One region of the Fictibacillus sp. UD genome, then DNA from elsewhere that is predicted to be linked to it. Evidence: riboswitches for the same ligand, from Rfam matches in the RefSeq annotation. Region 1 holds a riboswitch; each other region holds the start of a gene.
The links. Region 1 has a riboswitch for S-adenosylmethionine ahead of mtnK (S-methyl-5-thioribose kinase). Riboswitches for the same ligand answer to the same signal wherever they lie in the genome.
Positions count from the first base shown of each region.

Region 1 (4,598 bases):
GCTTAAGGAAATTCTGTAAAGACTTTTTTACACGATGGGGGTCCAATTATGAAAATTGCCTGTATACAAGTAGATGTCCAGTATGGCAATCCTGATAAAAACTATGAACACATTGAAAATAAAATACGTGAGACGGTAAATGCGCATCATCCTGATACGATTATTCTGCCAGAACTTTGGGATACAGGATATGACTTAACTCGCTTAGATCAGATTAGTGATCACTATGGAGAGCGTGCTAAAAACTGGCTAAGCAAACTATCAAAAGAGCTTAATATTAATATTGTCGGTGGATCTGTCGCGTTTCGGGACGGCAACTCTGTATACAATACATCCCTTACTTTTAACCGAAACGGAGAGCATATCGGCACTTATTCAAAGGCTCACCTGATTACGCTAATGGAAGAAGAGAAATACATCTCACCTGGAAAAAACAGCAGTCTGTTTACAATTGACGGCAATCTTTCTTCTGCTGCAATCTGTTATGACATTCGTTTTCCAGAATGGATTCGTGCACCGTTTGTTAATGGAGCAAAGATTTTGTTCGTTCCGGCACAGTGGCCGATCCAAAGACAGACTCACTGGAGAGCACTTCTTATCGCGCGTGCTATTGAGAATCAATGCTATGTTGTCGCGTGTAATCGTGTCGGGAAAGATCCAAACAACACGTTTGCTGGTCAATCCATGATTATTGATCCTTGGGGAGATATCATTGCTGAAGCTTCTACCCATAGTGAGGAGATTCTGACAGCAGATATTTCTCCGAGTTTAGTAGACGAGGTCCGTTTGAAGGTTCCAGTATTTAACGATCGACGAACCGATCTTTATTAATTTTTTTAAAAATTTGTTGTTGACAGACCTTCCTATCACGTTGTAGTATAACGATTATGAATTGCGCGAATATTAACACGCATTAAAAAAACGAATAATTTGGTCTCTTATCAAGAGCAGGTGGAGGGATATGGCCCGATGAAACCCAGCAACCGACCGTAATACCATTGTGAGATGGGGCGCCCGCATTATACGGGGAGCCGCTGATATGATTTCAGCGTATGGCACGGTGCTAATTCCGGCAAAACAACATGTTTTGCTAAGATAAGAGGCGCGGGAGAACTAACATTCCGAGCCTCTTTTCTTATACGAAAAGAGGCTCTTTTTATTTGTATCTATTCTATTCTTAGAAATTGCTTGTGATGGTTTAGCAAATTCTCTTCATTGCAAGTTGATTGAAGTGTAAGGTGCGAGACTCCTGGAGGATAAGCGGGACAGGTGAGACACCTATGTGCGCAACGCGCAGAGGTGGCTCACCGCACGCCCCCCGGAAAGCGAGCATCCTGTAACGGAAATCAACCACTTTCAAGAGCAACAATGCTATACAAAAACAGCTTTTTATTTCAAATAAATTCCGGGGGGAAACAAAAAATGAGCGTACAAGTAAAACCTACATATGAACCGTTAAACGAACTAACAGTCCTTGAAGTCGTGAAGCCTCTAGATTTCTTTGATGAAGCTGAACAAAACAGCTTGTCTGTTAAAGAAATCGGTGATGGCAACCTTAATTTAGTTTTTCATATCGAAAACCCAGAATCAAAAAAAGCATTAATCGTTAAACAAGCACTTCCCTATGCAAAAGTGGTTGGTGAAAGCTGGCCCCTTACACTTGACCGAGCAAGAATTGAAAGTGAAGCTCTCTTAAAAGAAGCTGAATCGGTTCCACACCTCGTTCCAAAAGTTTATTATTCAGATTCAACATTAGCTGTTACGGTCATGGAAGATCTGTCGGATCATGTAATCCTTCGCAAAGGACTCATTGAAGGTCACACATACCCAACTTTGGCTGAGGATATTGGAACATTTGCTGCTAAAACAGCTTTTTATTCCAGTGATTTTTATCTGCATCCATTTGAGAAAAAAGAACAAGTTGGACGTTTTTCAAACCCTGAACTTTGCAAGATTACCGAAGATTTAGTGTTTACAGATCCGTTCTTTAATCATGATACGAACGATTTCCCCGCTGAACTTCAAAATGAAGTCGAAAAAATTTGGAATGACAAAGAACTGCTTAGAGAAGTAGCTCAACTGCGATTTACGTTTTTAACAAAAGCTGAGATCCTGCTTCACGGTGATCTTCATTCAGGCAGTATCTTCGTTAAAAATAATTCTACTAAAGTGATTGATCCTGAGTTTGCTTTCTACGGACCTGCTGGTTTCGATATCGCTCACTTTATAGCGAATCTAGCTCTTAACCATCTGTCACAGAACGCTCATGCAAAAGAGCCGTTCAATCGTGAATCTTTACAGTCTTACCTTTTACAAACGATCGAGAAGACGTGGAATACGTACAGCGAAACATTTACACAGCTGTGGAACGAGAAAGCGACGGATCCTTTTGCTAAGACAGAAGGCGTTTTAGAGAACTTCTTACAAAAAACGTTCCAAGAAGCAATCGGTTATGCAGGCTGTGAAATCATCCGAAGAACAATCGGTCTTGCCCATGTTGCAGACCTTGACACCATTCCGCAAAAAGAAGTGGAACTGTTTTATAAGAAAAAAGCATTAGAGCTTGGAAGTGCTCTTATTAAAAACCAAAGTAAAATTACAAACATCACAGAATTGACTGACTTGATTAGAGGTGCTTAAGAAATGACTGTAGCTGAAAAATGGGTTCCTTCTGTTCGTTACAGAGGCGATCATCTGCTTATATTGGATCAACAACAACTTCCCCACCACACCGTTTACTTGAATGTAACAACGATTGAACATGTATGGGATGCAATATCAAAGCTTAAAGTTCGCGGAGCTCCCGCGATCGGTATAGCTGCCGCTTTCGGTCTTGCGCTATGGAGCAATACAGAAAAAGAAAATGATCTTCAGCAGTTTTTAGAAAAACTGCAAACACAAAGAGACTATCTTGCCTCTTCCCGTCCAACTGCTGTTAATTTATTTTGGGCGATCGATCGTGTCGTCGCTTCAGCTCAAGAAGCATCATCAGTTACAGGCGCGAAGAAAAGAATTGAAACAGAAGCTCTTTCCATTCAAGAAGAAGATGAGAATACGTGCCGTAAAATTGGTGAATATGCCTTGTCCCTTCTGCAAGATGGAGATGCGGTAATGACGATTTGTAACGCTGGCGCTATCGCTACAAGCAAATACGGAACCGCTTTAGCTCCGTTTCATCTCGCAAAAGAAAAAGGATGGGATCTATCGGTTTACGCGAACGAAACACGGCCTGTTTTGCAAGGTGCTCGACTGACTGCTTGGGAACTTCAGGCAAATGATATCGATGTGACGCTCATTACTGACAATATGGCAGCACATACGTTAAAAACAAAAAACATTAAAGCGGTAATCGTAGGCTGTGACCGTGTAGCTGCAAATGGAGATACGGCAAATAAAATTGGTACGTTCGGCCTTGCTCTGCAAGCTAAAGCTTTAGGCATCCCCTTTTATGTTGCCTGCCCCCTCTCTACCTTAGATCTTAGAACGGCAAGCGGTGATGACATACCTATTGAGGAGCGTCCTGAAGAAGAAGTTACTCATCTAAACGGTATCCGCATTGCACCTGAAGGGATTAAAGTATTCAACCCCGCTTTTGACGTAACGCCTGCGGAATACATTTCAGCCATCATTACGGAAAAAGGCATCGTAAGCGGCAATTATACAGAAGCATTATCAACACTAAAGGAGGAACAGAAGTGAAGCCCTACAAAGTACTAGCAACAGCTTTCCTGACAGCATCTCTGCTTTTAACAGGGTGCACAAGTGAACAGGATGCACTTACAAATAAAACAGAAACAAAACCAGCATCAGCTACTGAATCAAAATCTAAAGAAACCAAGTCAGCAGCAGCATCGAGTGAAGTTCCAGATCAGCTTCAAAAACCATTAAAGATCGCATCCATTAATCAATTTTCAATCGGGACATTCTCTTCGCAATATATTAGCGGCGTGAAGAAACAGGTTGAAGAATTCGGTGGTGAGGTTCAGATCTACAACGCTGATAACGACCTTTCAAAAATGGCTGCTTACGTCGAAACAGCGGTTAACCAGCAGGTTGATGGGATTTTAATCGACCATGGACGTGCAGATGCAATCGCTCCAAGTGTAAAGAAAGCGGTCAAAGCAGGAATTCCTGTAGTCGCGTTTGATAGCGACATCAACATTCCAGGTGTTACTGTAATCGACCAGGATGACTATAGCCTCTCTTGGAATGCTCTTCGATCGATGGCTCAAGACCTGAACGGTAAAGGTGAGATCGTCTATGTGTGGGTTGGCGGTTTTACACCGATGGAACGAAGAAACGTAATGTATGAGGCTTTTAAGAAACGCTATCCCTCTATAAAAGAAATCGCACGTTTTGGTACGGCGACGCAGAACACTGCTCTTGATACACAATCTCAGATGGAAGCTCTTCTTCAAAAGTACCCGAACAAAGGTGATATTGATGCGGTATTTGCGCCATGGGATGAATTTGCTAAAGGTGTAACTCGTGCGATTCAGCAAGCTGGCCGCGATGAGATCAAAGTATACGGAATCGATTTAAGTGATGAAGATCTTCAATTGATGCAAGAAGAAAACAGCCCATGGGTATCCACTGCA
Region 1 covers NZ_JARUHH010000012.1:39,234-43,831, forward strand. The annotation lists gene P8610_RS15850 (carbon-nitrogen family hydrolase) at 49-831, shown strand; SAM riboswitch class I at 936-1,102, shown strand; gene mtnK (S-methyl-5-thioribose kinase) at 1,423-2,640, shown strand; gene mtnA (S-methyl-5-thioribose-1-phosphate isomerase) at 2,644-3,699, shown strand; gene P8610_RS15865 (sugar ABC transporter substrate-binding protein) at 3,696-4,598, shown strand, end outside.

Region 2 (4,598 bases), on a different contig from region 1:
AGATCTAATCGTCTCCAGCTCTGACAGATATAGCTTGCAACGCTTGCATACATAAAACCGCTGTACAGGGGAACGCCATAGATCTTTGTATATGCCTCTTCAGGATAGCTCCACGAGCCCATATGAACTTTGAACAATTCTAAAGCAAGGCCAATCAAGTGAAAGACACAGATGACTTTAAGTTCATCTATCGTTTCTAGTTTTGTCAGGATCATAACGATCTGGGTCAGCAAGCAAACGATTAGGATAAAATCGTATCGTGGTATGAGAGGGATGCTTATAAACTTTGAAAGTGCTAAAGCGCCAAAGATAACGACAGGAAAGATACAAGAAAGTGCTTGTAAGTATGTGAACTGAACGAGCGCCCTCATGAGCCAACCACCTTTTTATAGAATTAATATGGAAATATATTGTATCTATAATAACCTATGGTGTTCAGAAGCACATCATACAAAAAGCTGTTTATTTTAACATGGATCTGTCAGTTGACAGATCCATGTAAGTCTTGTGAAAAGAGTTTACCTCTTTGGCAGCGCTGCATCCGCTAATGAATAGACAATCGCATCATCTGTTGGTGGATTATGAAGACCGGCTCTTACATCTCGAAAGTGCCGTTGGAGCGGATTTTGTACAGAAAGACTTCTAGCCCCAACGATTCTCATCGCGAGATCAACCACTCTGTTCGCGCTGTTTGTTACAGAATGCTTAACTGCAGCGAGTTCTGTACCTAGATTCTGACGTTGTTCAGGGTGGTTTACCCATTTTTCAGCAACGGCGTGAAGAATCGTTCTTGCTTGAAATAGCTCAAGTTCGATCTTGCCAATCTTTCTTCTCACTTCTGGCACATCTGAGATAGGTCCTGATAAGGTGTTAGGGCTATACTCTGACGCAAATTCTATTGCGTAATTCCGCGCTGCTCTTGCGATCCCTAGGTATACAGCAGGCACTTGCAGATACCAGCCTTTAGGTACGAGGTTCTTCCCATCTTCTACGACAAGTAAATTTTCCTCAGCTACATAAACGTCGTTCAATAGGAGATCATCACTTTTTGTTCCTCTCATCGAGATGCTGTCCCATGTTTCTTTTACAAAAACCCCTTTTTCTTTGTGATTTACTAAGAAAAATCCTTTATGGTTGGTTTCTGAGATTGTGGCTGTGATGACCGAGTAATCAAGGGCTTCTGCCATAGAAGTAAAAGCCTTGCTTCCGTTAATCAGCCATCCGTCTGCTTTCTTGACTGCTGTTGTAGTAGGTATACCCCCTCGAGAGGGACTTCCTGTCGCGCGCTCTGTTTGTGCCAAGTTAATGAGTGCTTTTTGTTCAACAACTTTTCGGCTAAGATTAGCGAACGCGTCGCCTTTCCAATGCCGGTTTTCTGCCGCCTCTAAAAGAGTACCCAGATGCCACCCAAGAGAGAGGGCAGTAGGTGCATCTCCTTCAGCAAGGTGCTCTTGTATCGTTAATAACTCAAGCAGGTTCAATCCCTTTCCTCCATATTCTTTTGGGATGGTGAGGGAAAGGAAGTCATGGTTCTTTAGGTCTTGAAAGTTTTCATAAGGAAAAACACCTTCACGATCAACAAATTCTGCCCGATTCTTGAAAACTTCTTTTAGTTCTAGAGCGGTATTTATCGCTTCTTCAAAACTATGTTTTTGGATGGTTTTTCTCAAAGATATGCTCATGGTATCCTCCTAAAGTTATTTTTATGTAAGTTGGTTTTAGTATTTGGTCTTATAAAAGGACTTCATTGAAAAGTTGATTGGAGTGTAAGGTGGGAGACTCCTGCGGGACAGGTAGGCAGGTGAGACACTTAAAAGTGAAGCGTACGAATGTGGCTCACCGCCTGCCCCGCGGAAAGCGAGCACCTGGAACGGAAATCAACCGCTCACATGACATCGATGGACAACCAAGCACAAAAAAGCCCTCTTTCAAAGACGAAAGAGGACGTAGATTCCATGTGCTAACACGCTCTCTCATCTATCAGACATTCAAAGAACATCTGCTGGAATTAGCACCTTTCTTTTAATAAAAGCGGTTGCTGCAGGATCGTAGGACCAGTTCCTCCCCTGACTCTTGATAAGATACAATTATTTAATTATTAGTCATCACTATAGAGGATAAAGTAAACCGCTGTCAACTAAAAACAGATTGTTAAGAAAATTATTTTATTTCTCTAAATTTCATTGACAGGCTATTTTTATTCCTGTATATTTCGTTACTAAATTGAATATTATCGATTCCTTATCGAGAGAGGTGGAGGGACTGGCCCTTTGAAGCCTCGGCAACAACTATTTTTAGTACTGTGCCAATTCCAGCAAGCTTGTAGCTTGAAAGATAAGAGGAGACGTATACGTATGTTTTTTTTGACGTATCTTTAAACCTCTTCTTAATTTGAAGAGGTTTTTTCATTTTCTCTTGGAACGGGTACAAAAAAATTCTATGCAACGGAGGAAACAATTTTGAGTAAAGAAATTTTGTTTAACGCGTTTGAGATGACAAGTGCTATGCATAATTCTCATGGCCTTTGGAAGCACCCGGAGAACAAGAGACATAGAAACTATAAGGATCTGGATTATTGGATTGAATACGCAAAACTTCTAGAGAAAGGGAAGTTTGATGCTGTGTTTTTTGCAGATGTGCTTGGCGTTTATGACGTGTACAAAAAAAGCAAGCATCCGTCAATCCGTGATGGACTTCAAGTACCGCTGAATGATCCGGCGCTTCTCATATCTGCGATGGCGAGTGTTACAGAAAATCTATCGTTTGCCGTAACGGTTAGTACTACGTATGAACAGCCTTTTGGCAACGCGAGACGGTTTTCCACACTTGATCACTTAACAAAAGGTCGTATCGCTTGGAATGTGGTCACGTCTTACTTGCCGAACGCTGCAAGGAATTTTGGTTTAGAAGATATGATTAAACATGATGAGAGGTACAACATCGCTGATGAATATTTAGAAGTGTCATACAAGCTTTGGGAAAGCAGCTGGGAAGATGGTGCATTTATTGAAGACCACGAAAACAATACGCTTGTAGATCCTGAGAAAGTTCATGAGATTAATCATAAAGGGGAATATTTTAGTGTCGAAGGGCCACATTTAAGTGAGCCTTCGCTACAAAGAACACCTGTTATTTATCAAGCTGGAACGTCCGAGCGGGGGCGTGATTTTGCAGCAAAGCATGCAGAGTGTATCTTTGTTGGCGGCCCAACACCTCAAAGAATTCGCTATTATACGAACGACATTCGAGAGCGTGCAGAAAAATACGGACGCAACCCAGAAAACATCAAGATCTTTTCGTTCTTAAACGTGGTGGTCGGAAAAACAACAGAGGAAGCAGAAGAAAAGTTTAGATCATATGCAAACGTGTGGAGTGCTGATGCTGCAAAAGCACAATACGGAGCAAGCGGTTATGATATTGCTGAATATGAAGAGCTAGATCCTGATCTTCCTTTTGGATACAAAAAATCAACAGAAGGCGGACATTATAAAGCTGCAACGCTCACTACGGATGCCCCTAAGCCGCTCACGGTGGGAGAAGTTTTAAATCGTTTTGAGTCACCTGACAGAGGAAGTTTTATCGTTGGCAACCCTGAAGAGGTAGCAGATGGCATTCAGGCACAATTTGAAGAGTCTGGAGTGGATGGTTTCAACTTAAATCACCTTGTAACACCAGGAGATTTAGAGTCTTTTGTGGAGTTAGTTGTTCCTGTTCTTCAAGAGAGAGGACTTTACAAAAAAGAATACAACAAAGGCACGCTCCGGGAAAAATTATTTTCTCAAGGTGGGCCTCTATTGCCAGAAGACCATCCGGCAGCCAAATTCAGACGTGTTTTTGCGGAGAGTAAATAAATAATTAGAAGAGTGGGGAGAGAGACAAATTGAAGAGATATTCGTTAATTTTAATTGCAGGGATCTTGATTAGCGTACTGCTAACAGGATGTGGTGCATCAGGAGAAAAAGCAACAAAGAAAATCACACTAGGTGCAACCGTTCCATATAGTGATATGCTTGAAAAAGGGGTAAAACCTTATCTTGAGAAAAAAGGATACACCGTTGAAGTGAAAGAGTTCAATGATTATGTTCAGCCCAATATTTCATTGAAAAGCGGTTCTTTGGACGCCAACCTTTTTCAGCATAAAGTTTATATGGACGCTTTTGGTGCAGAGAATAATATGAAACTCGCTTCTGTCATAACAGTACCCACTGCACCGATCGGCATTTATTCTAAGAAATACAAATCACTAGATGAAATAAAGCCTGGAAGCACGGTTACCCTAGCGAATGATCCAACTAATTTAGCAAGAGGATTGACCGTTTTAAGAGATAACGGCTTAATTGAGATTGACGGTTCGGCAAATCCTTTAAAAGTATCGGAAAAAGACGTTACCAAAAATCCGAAGAACCTTAAATTTCAGCCTGTAGAGGCTGCACAAACTCCTCGAACACTAGATTCGGTAGATTTGGCAGCAGTAAACGGAAACTTTGCTCTCTCTTCAGGACTGGACCTGAAGGATGCCCTTGTTAAAGACAAACTGCCTGAGGAAATCATTAATCGAATTGTTGTGCTTGAAAAAGATAAGAATTCTAAGCTAGCGA
Region 2 covers NZ_JARUHH010000017.1:54,621-59,218, forward strand. The annotation lists gene P8610_RS17925 (DUF817 domain-containing protein) at 1-371, opposite strand, end outside; gene P8610_RS17930 (acyl-CoA dehydrogenase family protein) at 519-1,682, opposite strand; SAM riboswitch class I at 1,971-2,083, opposite strand; SAM riboswitch class I at 2,239-2,341, shown strand; gene P8610_RS17935 (LLM class flavin-dependent oxidoreductase) at 2,460-3,851, shown strand; gene P8610_RS17940 (MetQ/NlpA family ABC transporter substrate-binding protein) at 3,881-4,598, shown strand, end outside.
Region 2: another riboswitch for S-adenosylmethionine. It lies ahead of P8610_RS17935 (LLM class flavin-dependent oxidoreductase); the one in region 1 lies ahead of mtnK (S-methyl-5-thioribose kinase).

Region 3 (4,598 bases), on a different contig from region 1:
GATGTCTACCTGCTGCCGATCGATGACAAGGATACATGAAACAAAGACGACCAAAAGTAATGCTCGTAACGCACTTTTTTGCTTGATTTTATATAACCGGTGCAGGCCGCGGCTGACAGACCACAACCCGATGCATAGGTTAGGCAAGATAACGAAAAGCCAGAGTGCGATTCCTGCGTATTCGAAACGCTGTGCAAAAGGCAGGTCCACGATTTTCCAAAGAGTGAGTGTTGCCCAGATTGTGTGCTGCAGCTGCTCTTGGTTGTAATAAACAAACGAAACGAATATGGTGATAAAGTAGGTGAATATCGTAAAAAGATTGCCAAAGTGTGCCCATTTTTGAGACTTTTCCGGTTGTTTCAGAAACGGCAGGTACAGTAAGATCAATTCAAATCCTAAGTAATTAAGTGTAACGCCTTTCGTTGCCGCTAAGATCTCAGTGATTGAATGGTCAAAAATAGGCAAAAGATTTGTATAATGAGCATCTTTAAGAGCGTAATATTTTAATAAAAATAGAGGCAGTGTTATGAAAAATCCTAATACTGCTAATCCAGCAACAGCTCGTATGCCTCCGACTACAAATGAATAGGCAAGCACCAAAAAGAGGATGGCGATTACCCCTGTCCCGAGCTCTGGGAACATCCAGATTTGAATCACTTCGATATAGGTTCTTAAAACGGTTATAACTGTCGAGATGAAATACAGCAGCAAGAGTAAACTTAACAGACCGCCAACCCATCTTCCAAACAAATTGCGATGAACGCCAACTATATCGGTATTCTCTTTTAAAAGAATGCGATAAATCATCCAAATGATTATGTTGAATGATAGGCCTCCAAGCACTACTGCGATCCAAGCGTCATGACCTGCAGATTTTGCGATGTACCGTTCGAATCCGAGGATACCAACACCAACCTGCATCGTCGTGACCATGTAAAAAACCATATAGGGTGATATCTGTTTGTTTTCACTAATCTGAGACATACATACCCCTCTTTTTTAGTCCTCTATATCATGCTTTTCATTTGAGCGCTTCTTATTCATCCTTTTTTTATCGCTAGGTCTTAATGAGACTGGACGGTTGTATTGCGAACTGAACGGCATACGAATGAGGGCATCTTTCAAATCGTTCATACGCAGCGGATAAAGCGGCGCAATATATGGTCTGCCAAGTGACGTTAACTTCAACAGATGAGATAAGATGAAAGCAAAGCAAATTGTTACACCAAGAACACCTAAAAATTGTGCAAACAATAAAAAGGGAAAGCGCAGCAGACGGATCGTGTTACTCATCTGATAAACAGGTGTTGTAAAAGATGCGAGCGCGGCTAACGCGACAATGATCAAGAGAACATTGCTTGTGAGTCCAGCTTGAACAGCGGCCGTTCCAATAACAATACCGCCTACGATCCCGATCGTCTGACCGACTTTAGTTGGCAGTCTCGCTCCTGCCTCGCGCAGCAGCTCGATTGAAAGTTCTAATACCATTGCCTCAAGGATAGGCGGAAAAGGAATATCATTTCGTGACGCGACAAGTGTCGCCAACAGATTTTCAGGAATCATCTCATAATGAAACGTTAAAACCGCGACATAAAGTGGTGTGGATAACACGGAAAACATGACTGCCATCAAACGGATCAAACGAAAAGCAGAAGCTAAAACCCAGTTTAGGAAGTAGTCTTCAAAGGCTGAGAAAAACTCAACGATTGTTGTTGGTCCTGTCAGTGCATGTGGTGAACCGTCCGCCATAATGGCAACTTTTCCTTCCGCCAATACACTCGCCACACGGTCAGGACGTTCAGTGTCAATCAGCTGTGGAAAAGGTGAGTTTCCATTGTCAGAAATCATTTGGTTGATATAAGAGCTGTCTACAACATGATCATATTCAATATCATTGACTCGTTGGATCGCCGTATTTACGTTTTCAGGATCAGCGATTCCATCTATGTAGATAATGGCAACTCTTGTTTTCGTGAGTTTACCAACGCGCACCTCTTTAACTATAAACTCTGGAATCGGCAGTCTTTTTCGTATGAGGTTCAAGTTCGTATCGAGTGATTCTACGAATGCTTCTTTAGGACCAACTACGCTGAACTCGGTTTCTGGAATCGAGATTTGCCTATTCTCTGTTGAAAGACTGGGTATCATCAGACATTCTGTATCCTCTTTATTCATCTGTAAAAGAATAAAGCCTTCTGTTACCTTGTTTGCGATATCGCGAACATCTTTCGTTTTTACTATGCCATCTAAAGGCAAGTGTTTCTGTACATCATCCAGATTTTTTAGGGGAAGATCTGTGATATAAGGCAATAAATCACGGTGAACAAATTCCGGGTTTACGAGAGTTTTAAAATATGAGATATAAAATGTGCTCGCAGATGATTGTTTAACGGTTGAAAAGTCGGCAGAAGCACTTAATTTTTGCATCAACTCTTGAAAGGTTAAAGAATCTCGATTATTGGTCTGTTTTGGTTCGGGCTGTTTTTTCTTTTTCTTAAAAAAGTTCACGTGTGGCACCCACTCGTTTTTGAAGTAAGTTATTTTCCTAGCATTTCCTCTGGATTTAATAATATTCTTTGTGTGCGAGGTTGTCGGTTTTATCTCCCTTAAGAGAAAAGGTGAGTGTTGCCATTGCTGCAACGACAGAATTAAGAAACACAAGGAGTTCAGAATAATTCGAAAAAAGTGTTTGACATTACATGGATTTCCTGTAATAATACAAAGTAATTTGATATGAACACTCTTATTAAGAGCAGGTGGAGGGAATTAGCCCTATGAAACCCGGCAACCATTCGTACTGAATAGTCAGTATGGAAACGGTGCTAAATCTAACAGCGGTCACGCTGAGAGATGAGAGGAAATCGGATCTTTTTTCGAGAAGCCTTCTGTCTCTTTTATGAGCTCAGAAGGCTTTTTGCATGCTGCCTCTTGAAGAGTTTTTATCAAACAAAAATATAGAGAACTAGAGGATAGGGGATTAGATCATGAAAAGAATCATTCAAGTTTTACTCGCAAGTTTGGCAGTGTTTGTGTTAACAGCTTGTGGATCATCAGCAGCAAATGGCGGGGAGAAAACCGAAAAGCTCGTCGTTGGGGCATCGAACGTACCGCATGCTGAAATCTTAGAAGAAGCAAAACCACTTTTGAAAGAAAAAGGAATTGACTTAGAAATCGTTAAATTCCAAGACTACATTCTGCCGAATAAATCACTTTATGAAAAAGAAATCGATGCGAACTACTTTCAGCATATTCCATATTTAACACAGCAAGTGAAGGACAATCCAAAGTACAAGTTTGAAAACGCAGGTGCGGTTCATCTCGAGCCTATGGGAGTTTATTCGAAAAGACATAAGTCATTAAAGGATCTTCCGAAAGGCGCGAAAATTATCTTAAGTAACTCAGTAGCTGAGCACGGTCGAATTCTTTCCATTTTTGAAGCAGAAGGACTAATCAAGCTAAAAGAAGGAAAAGGCTATGAAGCGCAGCTAAGTGATATTGTAGAAAATCCGAAGAACTTAGAATTTGTGGCAGACATTGACCCAGGCCTTTTAACGAAGGCATATGAACACGATGAAGGCGATGCGATTGTAATCAACACAAACTTTGCGATTGATGCTGATCTGAATCCGAAAAAAGATTCTATCGCACTAGAAGGGTCTGAATCACCATTTGCGAACATCATCACGGTTCGTGAAGGAGACAAAGATAAAAAAGCAATCAAAACATTGCTAGAAGTGCTTCACTCAAAAGAGATCACAGACTTTATCGACAAAGAGTATAAAGGGTCTGTACTTGCAGTAACAGAGTAAGCGAAGAAGAAGCTGTCACGAAGGAGAATCCTCCTTAATGGCGGCTTCTTTTATTTGAAAGTCACTTTACAAAAATGAAAGCAAGTACAATAGAAGAGTTTCCGCTAATGCTTTGCTATAATCAAATGTAATCAGACATTGCTGTGGAAGGAAGAAATGAAGTGAGAAGAAGGTATCATATGATGATTTGCCTAACGATGCTCATCGTATTTTTAACGGCATGCGGAGGACAGGGGCAAGATCAATTGAACAAACAAAAATCTCAAGACAGAGTGGAACTTACCATATCAGCCGCAGCTAGTTTGCAGGATGTGTTAAATGAAGTCGCCGCTGTCTATGAAAAAGAACATCCGAATGTAAAGATTACATATAACTTTGGAGCGTCAGGAGCACTGCAACAGCAGATCGCACAAGGTGCACCTGTTGATCTGTTCTTCTCAGCCGCAGAAGATAAATATGATGAACTTGTAAAAGAGGGATTCATCGAAGAAAACTCAGGAACAGATCTTTTGCGTAACGAATTGGTGCTAATCGTTTCAACCAACTCAAAAATAAACAGGTTTGAGGATTTACCGAAAGCCAACCGAATATCAATCGGAACGCCAGAGTCTGTGCCAGCTGGAACGTACGCGAAAGAAACACTTGAAAACTTAAATCTATGGAACGAGACCGAAAAGAAAATGGTCTATGCAAAAGATGTGCGTCAAGTATTAACCTATGTAGAAACGGGAAACGTAGACGCTGGAATCGTTTATAAAACAGATGCCGTGATCTCGGATAAAGTAAGAA
Region 3 covers NZ_JARUHH010000002.1:228,383-232,980, reverse strand. The annotation lists gene P8610_RS04790 (GerAB/ArcD/ProY family transporter) at 1-984, opposite strand, end outside; gene P8610_RS04785 (spore germination protein) at 1,000-2,508, opposite strand; SAM riboswitch class I at 2,741-2,857, shown strand; gene P8610_RS04780 (MetQ/NlpA family ABC transporter substrate-binding protein) at 2,985-3,809, shown strand; gene modA (molybdate ABC transporter substrate-binding protein) at 3,971-4,598, shown strand, end outside.
Region 3: another riboswitch for S-adenosylmethionine. It lies ahead of P8610_RS04780 (MetQ/NlpA family ABC transporter substrate-binding protein); the one in region 1 lies ahead of mtnK (S-methyl-5-thioribose kinase).

Region 4 (4,598 bases), on a different contig from region 1:
AGCCGATATAGCTTTTTCGTGCTGTGATCCTGGAACAGGTTCCGAGAAGTTATTTCGTTGGAGTTGTTTTTTTGCGACATCTTCTTTAATCCCCGCCTCTTCAGATAAAAGTTTTGCTGCTTCTTCAGGATTTTCCAGTGTCCATTTTCTTGCTTTTTCGTATAGCTCAATCACTTGTTCCACCTGCTTCGGGTGGTTTTTTGCAAACTCAGATCGTACGTTTAACGTTCCATACGTATTAAAATCAGGGTTACGGTAGATGTACTGTGCACCGGATTCTACTTCTGTTCTGGCCATATGCGGATCTAAGCCGGCCCAAGCATCCACTTGCCCTTTTAGTAAGGCGTTGGCACCGTCTGCGTGCTGCAGATTTACGATTTGTACGTCTTTTGCAGAAAGGCCAGCATCAGCAAGAGCTCGAAGTAAGAAGATGTGCGGATCCGTTCCGAAAGTTGCCGCTACCTTTTTACCTTTAAGGTCTTTCACATCCTTAATCGGTGAACCATTCTTAGCAACAAGTGCTGTCCATTCAGGCTGTGAATAGATGTAAACCGATTCAATTGGTGCTCCTTTGTCTTTTGCGATAAGTGCAGCAGCACCAGCAGTAGATCCGAAATCAACACTATCTGAATTCAAGAACTCAAGTGCTTTGTTGCTTCCCTGGCTCTGAACCCATTCCACTTCAATGCCTTCTTTTTTAAACGTTTCTTCTGCCCAGCCAAATTTTTTAAGTGCTAAGCTTGTTGGCGAATAAAATGCGTAATCCAATCTGATTTTCTCAGGTTTTTCTCCTTCTTTTGCAGAGCTTGAACAGCCTGCTAAAACCAATGCGCCAGCGATGCTTACCACCAGCGATATTTTCTGCCAAATTTTCATAATGTGTTTCCCTCCACTTTTATCTCTTTGTCTTTGAGCTGTTTCTAATGTTCCTTCTGGAAGTGGTTGATTTCCTTTCTAGAATGTTCGCTTTCCACGGGGCGTGCGGTGAGCCACATAGTTGCTTTGCACTTGATGTGTCTCACCTGTCCCGCTGCTCCTTGTAGGAGTCTCGCATCTTGCACTCCAATCAACTTGCAAAGAAGATCGTACAAAAATCACCTTTAATCAATAACATTTATAATTCACAAGCGTATGTTGCAATCGTTCCTCTTAAACGCTGAGCTTCTTTGTACGTACATCTGTTATGAACAACATCAATCCCTGCATCTTTTGCAATCCTTGCTGCTTCTGGTGAAATAACGCCTTCTTGCAGCCAGAACACTTTCGGCTGAGTAATAGCCGCTTCTTTCGCCAGTTCAACCGCTGCTTCAGGACTTCTAAACACTTGAACAACGTCAATTGGAAACGGGATGGACTTCAGATCTGGATAGGCTTCTTCATCAAGCACTTCGGTTTCTCTTGGGTTAACCGGAACAACCTTATATCCGAGGCGCTGCATTTTTCTTGCAAGTCTGTGACTTGGTCTTGCTGGATTTGAACTTAAGCCCACTATAGCAAGTGTCTTTGGCCGTTGAATTTCTTGGCCGTTCTCTGTTGATCTGTATATTGATGATTGCAGCGCCCAGCGAATGACCCCTTCATCATTGATTGTGATTTCTGTTTTATCAGATCCAATGCCAGTTGCGACTTGAATGGCGCGATCAAGATCATTCGTTAAATCTTTCACCGATTCAAGTCCGATCGATAAGCGAATGAGCTCTTCTGTAACACCTGTTGCTAGCAACTCTTCACCGCTTAGCTGCTGATGTGTTGTTGAAGCAGGATGGATAATTAATGATTTCGCATCTCCCACGTTTGCAACATGTGACCATAGTGAAATGTTGTTAATTACTTTGCGGCCTGCATCGTGTCCCCCTTTAATTCCAAAGTTTACGATTGAACCGAAGCCGTTGCTTAAGTACTTTTTAGCCAGTTCATGACTTCGGTGAGATGTTAGCCCAGGGTAGGACACCCAATCGACTGCTGGATGTTTTTCAAGATACTCCGCAACTTCCTGCGCATTTTTTGCATGTTTTTCTACTCTTAAGTGCAGCGTCTCTAAACCTTGTAAAAGAAGAAACGCATTATGCGGGCTTAAGCAAGCTCCAAAATCTCGTAATAACTGGACACGCAGTTTCGTTGCAAATGCCAACGTTCCAAAATCATTTGCATATCGAAGTCCGTTATAGCTTCTATCAGGCTCCGTGAATCCCGGGTACTTTTCTGAGTTCCAATTAAAACGTCCTCCGTCAACCACCACTCCTCCAATTGCTGTTCCGTGACCGCCGATCCATTTTGTAGCCGAATGGATGACGATATCAGCTCCCCAGCTTAAAGGCTTTGTTACATATGGTGTCGCGAACGTGTTATCAATGAGCAGCGGCACTCCATTTTCATGCGCGATGTCCGCTACTGCTTCAATATCTAGAACATTCAGGCTCGGGTTTCCGATTGTTTCAGCGAAAAAAGCCTTCGTATTTGGTGTAACCGCCTTTCGGAAATTCTCTGGATCTTCAGCATCAACGAATTTTACGTTGATTCCGTATTTCGGTAGAGTAGTAGAAAATAAGTTGTACGTTCCGCCATACAGATTTGTAGCAGCAACGATCTCATCACCAGCATGTGCGATATTAAGAATGGCTAGGGCGATGGCTGACATGCCTGATGAAGTAGCTACCGCTGCAACACCGTCTTCTAAGAGAGCTACTCTTTTTTCAAACACATCCACTGTCGGGTTTCCAATTCGGCTGTAAATGTTTCCAGGCTCATCAAGTGCGAATAGACTTTGTGCGTGATCGGTATCTGAAAAAACATAGGAAGTAGTTTGATAGACTGGCACTGCTCGCGAACCTGTCGTTGGATCGGGCGCTTGCCCTCCGTGTAAAAGCAATGTCTCAATGTCGTATCCGTCAAAAGATTTTGTCATGTTAATCTCTCCTTGTATTTTGTGAATTTAAGTTAATAAAATCTATAGGAAAACTAGGGATAAAGGTTAGTACTTTTCCCTTGTCTCATATGCAATTTTTAAAATGAAAATGGATTACGGTGTGAAGTTTTATGTTGAAGAAAAATAAGGGGAAAAAGAAAAACCCCCTTCCTAAGAAGAGGGTTTTGGTCCTCCTCTTATCTTTCAGATCAAAAACGATCTGTAGGAATTGGCACCTTTCCAAACCAAATGTGGTTTGTTGGTTGCCGGGCTTCATCGGGCCTAGTCCCTCCGCCTCTCTGGATAAGAGATAATTAAATTATGTTTAACACATTACCGTGCTGATGTTTGTTTTGTTCTTGAATAGGATTATAGAGGAAGACGTTTTAGAAAGTCAACCGTTTTTTGAAAAATCATAAAAGTTATACAAAATACTTAGTGTTCAACTGTCAGCTTTGAATTAAGATTATGCCCATGCTATGCCAGTTATGCTAACTTTGTTCCACTTTTTTCATCAGTCCACTGAAATTCTTCAATCCTTTTCACAAGTACCGGTATTCGGTTGGCGATTGCCTCCCTTTCTCCGTAACGAATTTTTTGTTCAGACGTTAATTCATCAGACTGGAGCAGTTCCCAATGCGATGCAGCTAAACTTGTCAACTGAATGAACTCTTCTTGTTTCACTCTCTGTTTTACAATAAGGTCGCCATTAGAGTATCCTTCTAAAAATCCATCTGCCATTCTGTGCAATCTGTCTTCAAAACGATCAAATTCATGTTTTGCGTATCGTGGCGCGTTATAAAATGTCGGAAACAGTGTTCGGTAGTTATTGAGAAAGTTTCCTGCTAATGAATCCCCGCTGTATAAAATTGGTACAGGATCAATTAAACTTACTCTTCCGTCAAGGTGAATCAATACATTTTCCGGGGACGTATCTTGATTTGCAAATGTAATATTATGCTCATCAATCTCTCTATTCTTCATACATTCTTGAAGCTGAATAAGAGCTGCTGGATGTATAGAGCTATTATAAGTATTCATAAATTTTTTAAAATCAGAGATATACTCTTCGTTCTCTTCTTTCATAAATGCAGAAGCACTTGATTTGATCTGACCTTCAATTTTATTCCCGTTCCATTGCAGATAACCAAAGCCTTTTAACCCATGTTTTGCGGTATTCATATTTCTGAAGAACTCGCCTAATTCCGCGCCGACTTGGAACGCCTCTACATATGTAAAATGTTCTAGTTTTATGGCTTTACCTGCATACGACTCGACCGTAAACGTTTTGTCTTTTTCTACATGGTAGTAAAAGAATTCTGGGCATATTCCAGGCTTAACGGAATTAGCTAGCTCATAGTAGGCTTTTGTACCGGCATATTCGGCATAAGAAGCCGCTTCATCAAACTCAATTTTTCTGCCGTATGCTTCTGCTTTAGGGAATCGAACGACCACTGGGTCACCTATGCGCAGCTGAACGAGATATGCATAATGCCAAGCTCCTTCGCCTAAGTATTGGACTTGCGTTGGATCTTTAAGCTCTTCAAGTCCACTTTTTTGCAAAGCATAGTCAATCAAGTCAAATGTCTCTTTCATAAGATGTTCCTCTTTCTTTTATGAAAATACGATTTATGAAACATATATTCGGTAACTGTCGAAAAAAATCCTTTTTTTATTGAAAATTTGTAGGTCT
Region 4 covers NZ_JARUHH010000008.1:109,013-113,610, forward strand. The annotation lists gene P8610_RS14020 (aliphatic sulfonate ABC transporter substrate-binding protein) at 1-876, opposite strand, end outside; gene P8610_RS14025 (PLP-dependent aspartate aminotransferase family protein) at 1,115-2,905, opposite strand; SAM riboswitch class I at 3,100-3,215, opposite strand; gene P8610_RS14030 (hypothetical protein) at 3,392-4,501, opposite strand.
Region 4: another riboswitch for S-adenosylmethionine. It lies ahead of P8610_RS14025 (PLP-dependent aspartate aminotransferase family protein); the one in region 1 lies ahead of mtnK (S-methyl-5-thioribose kinase).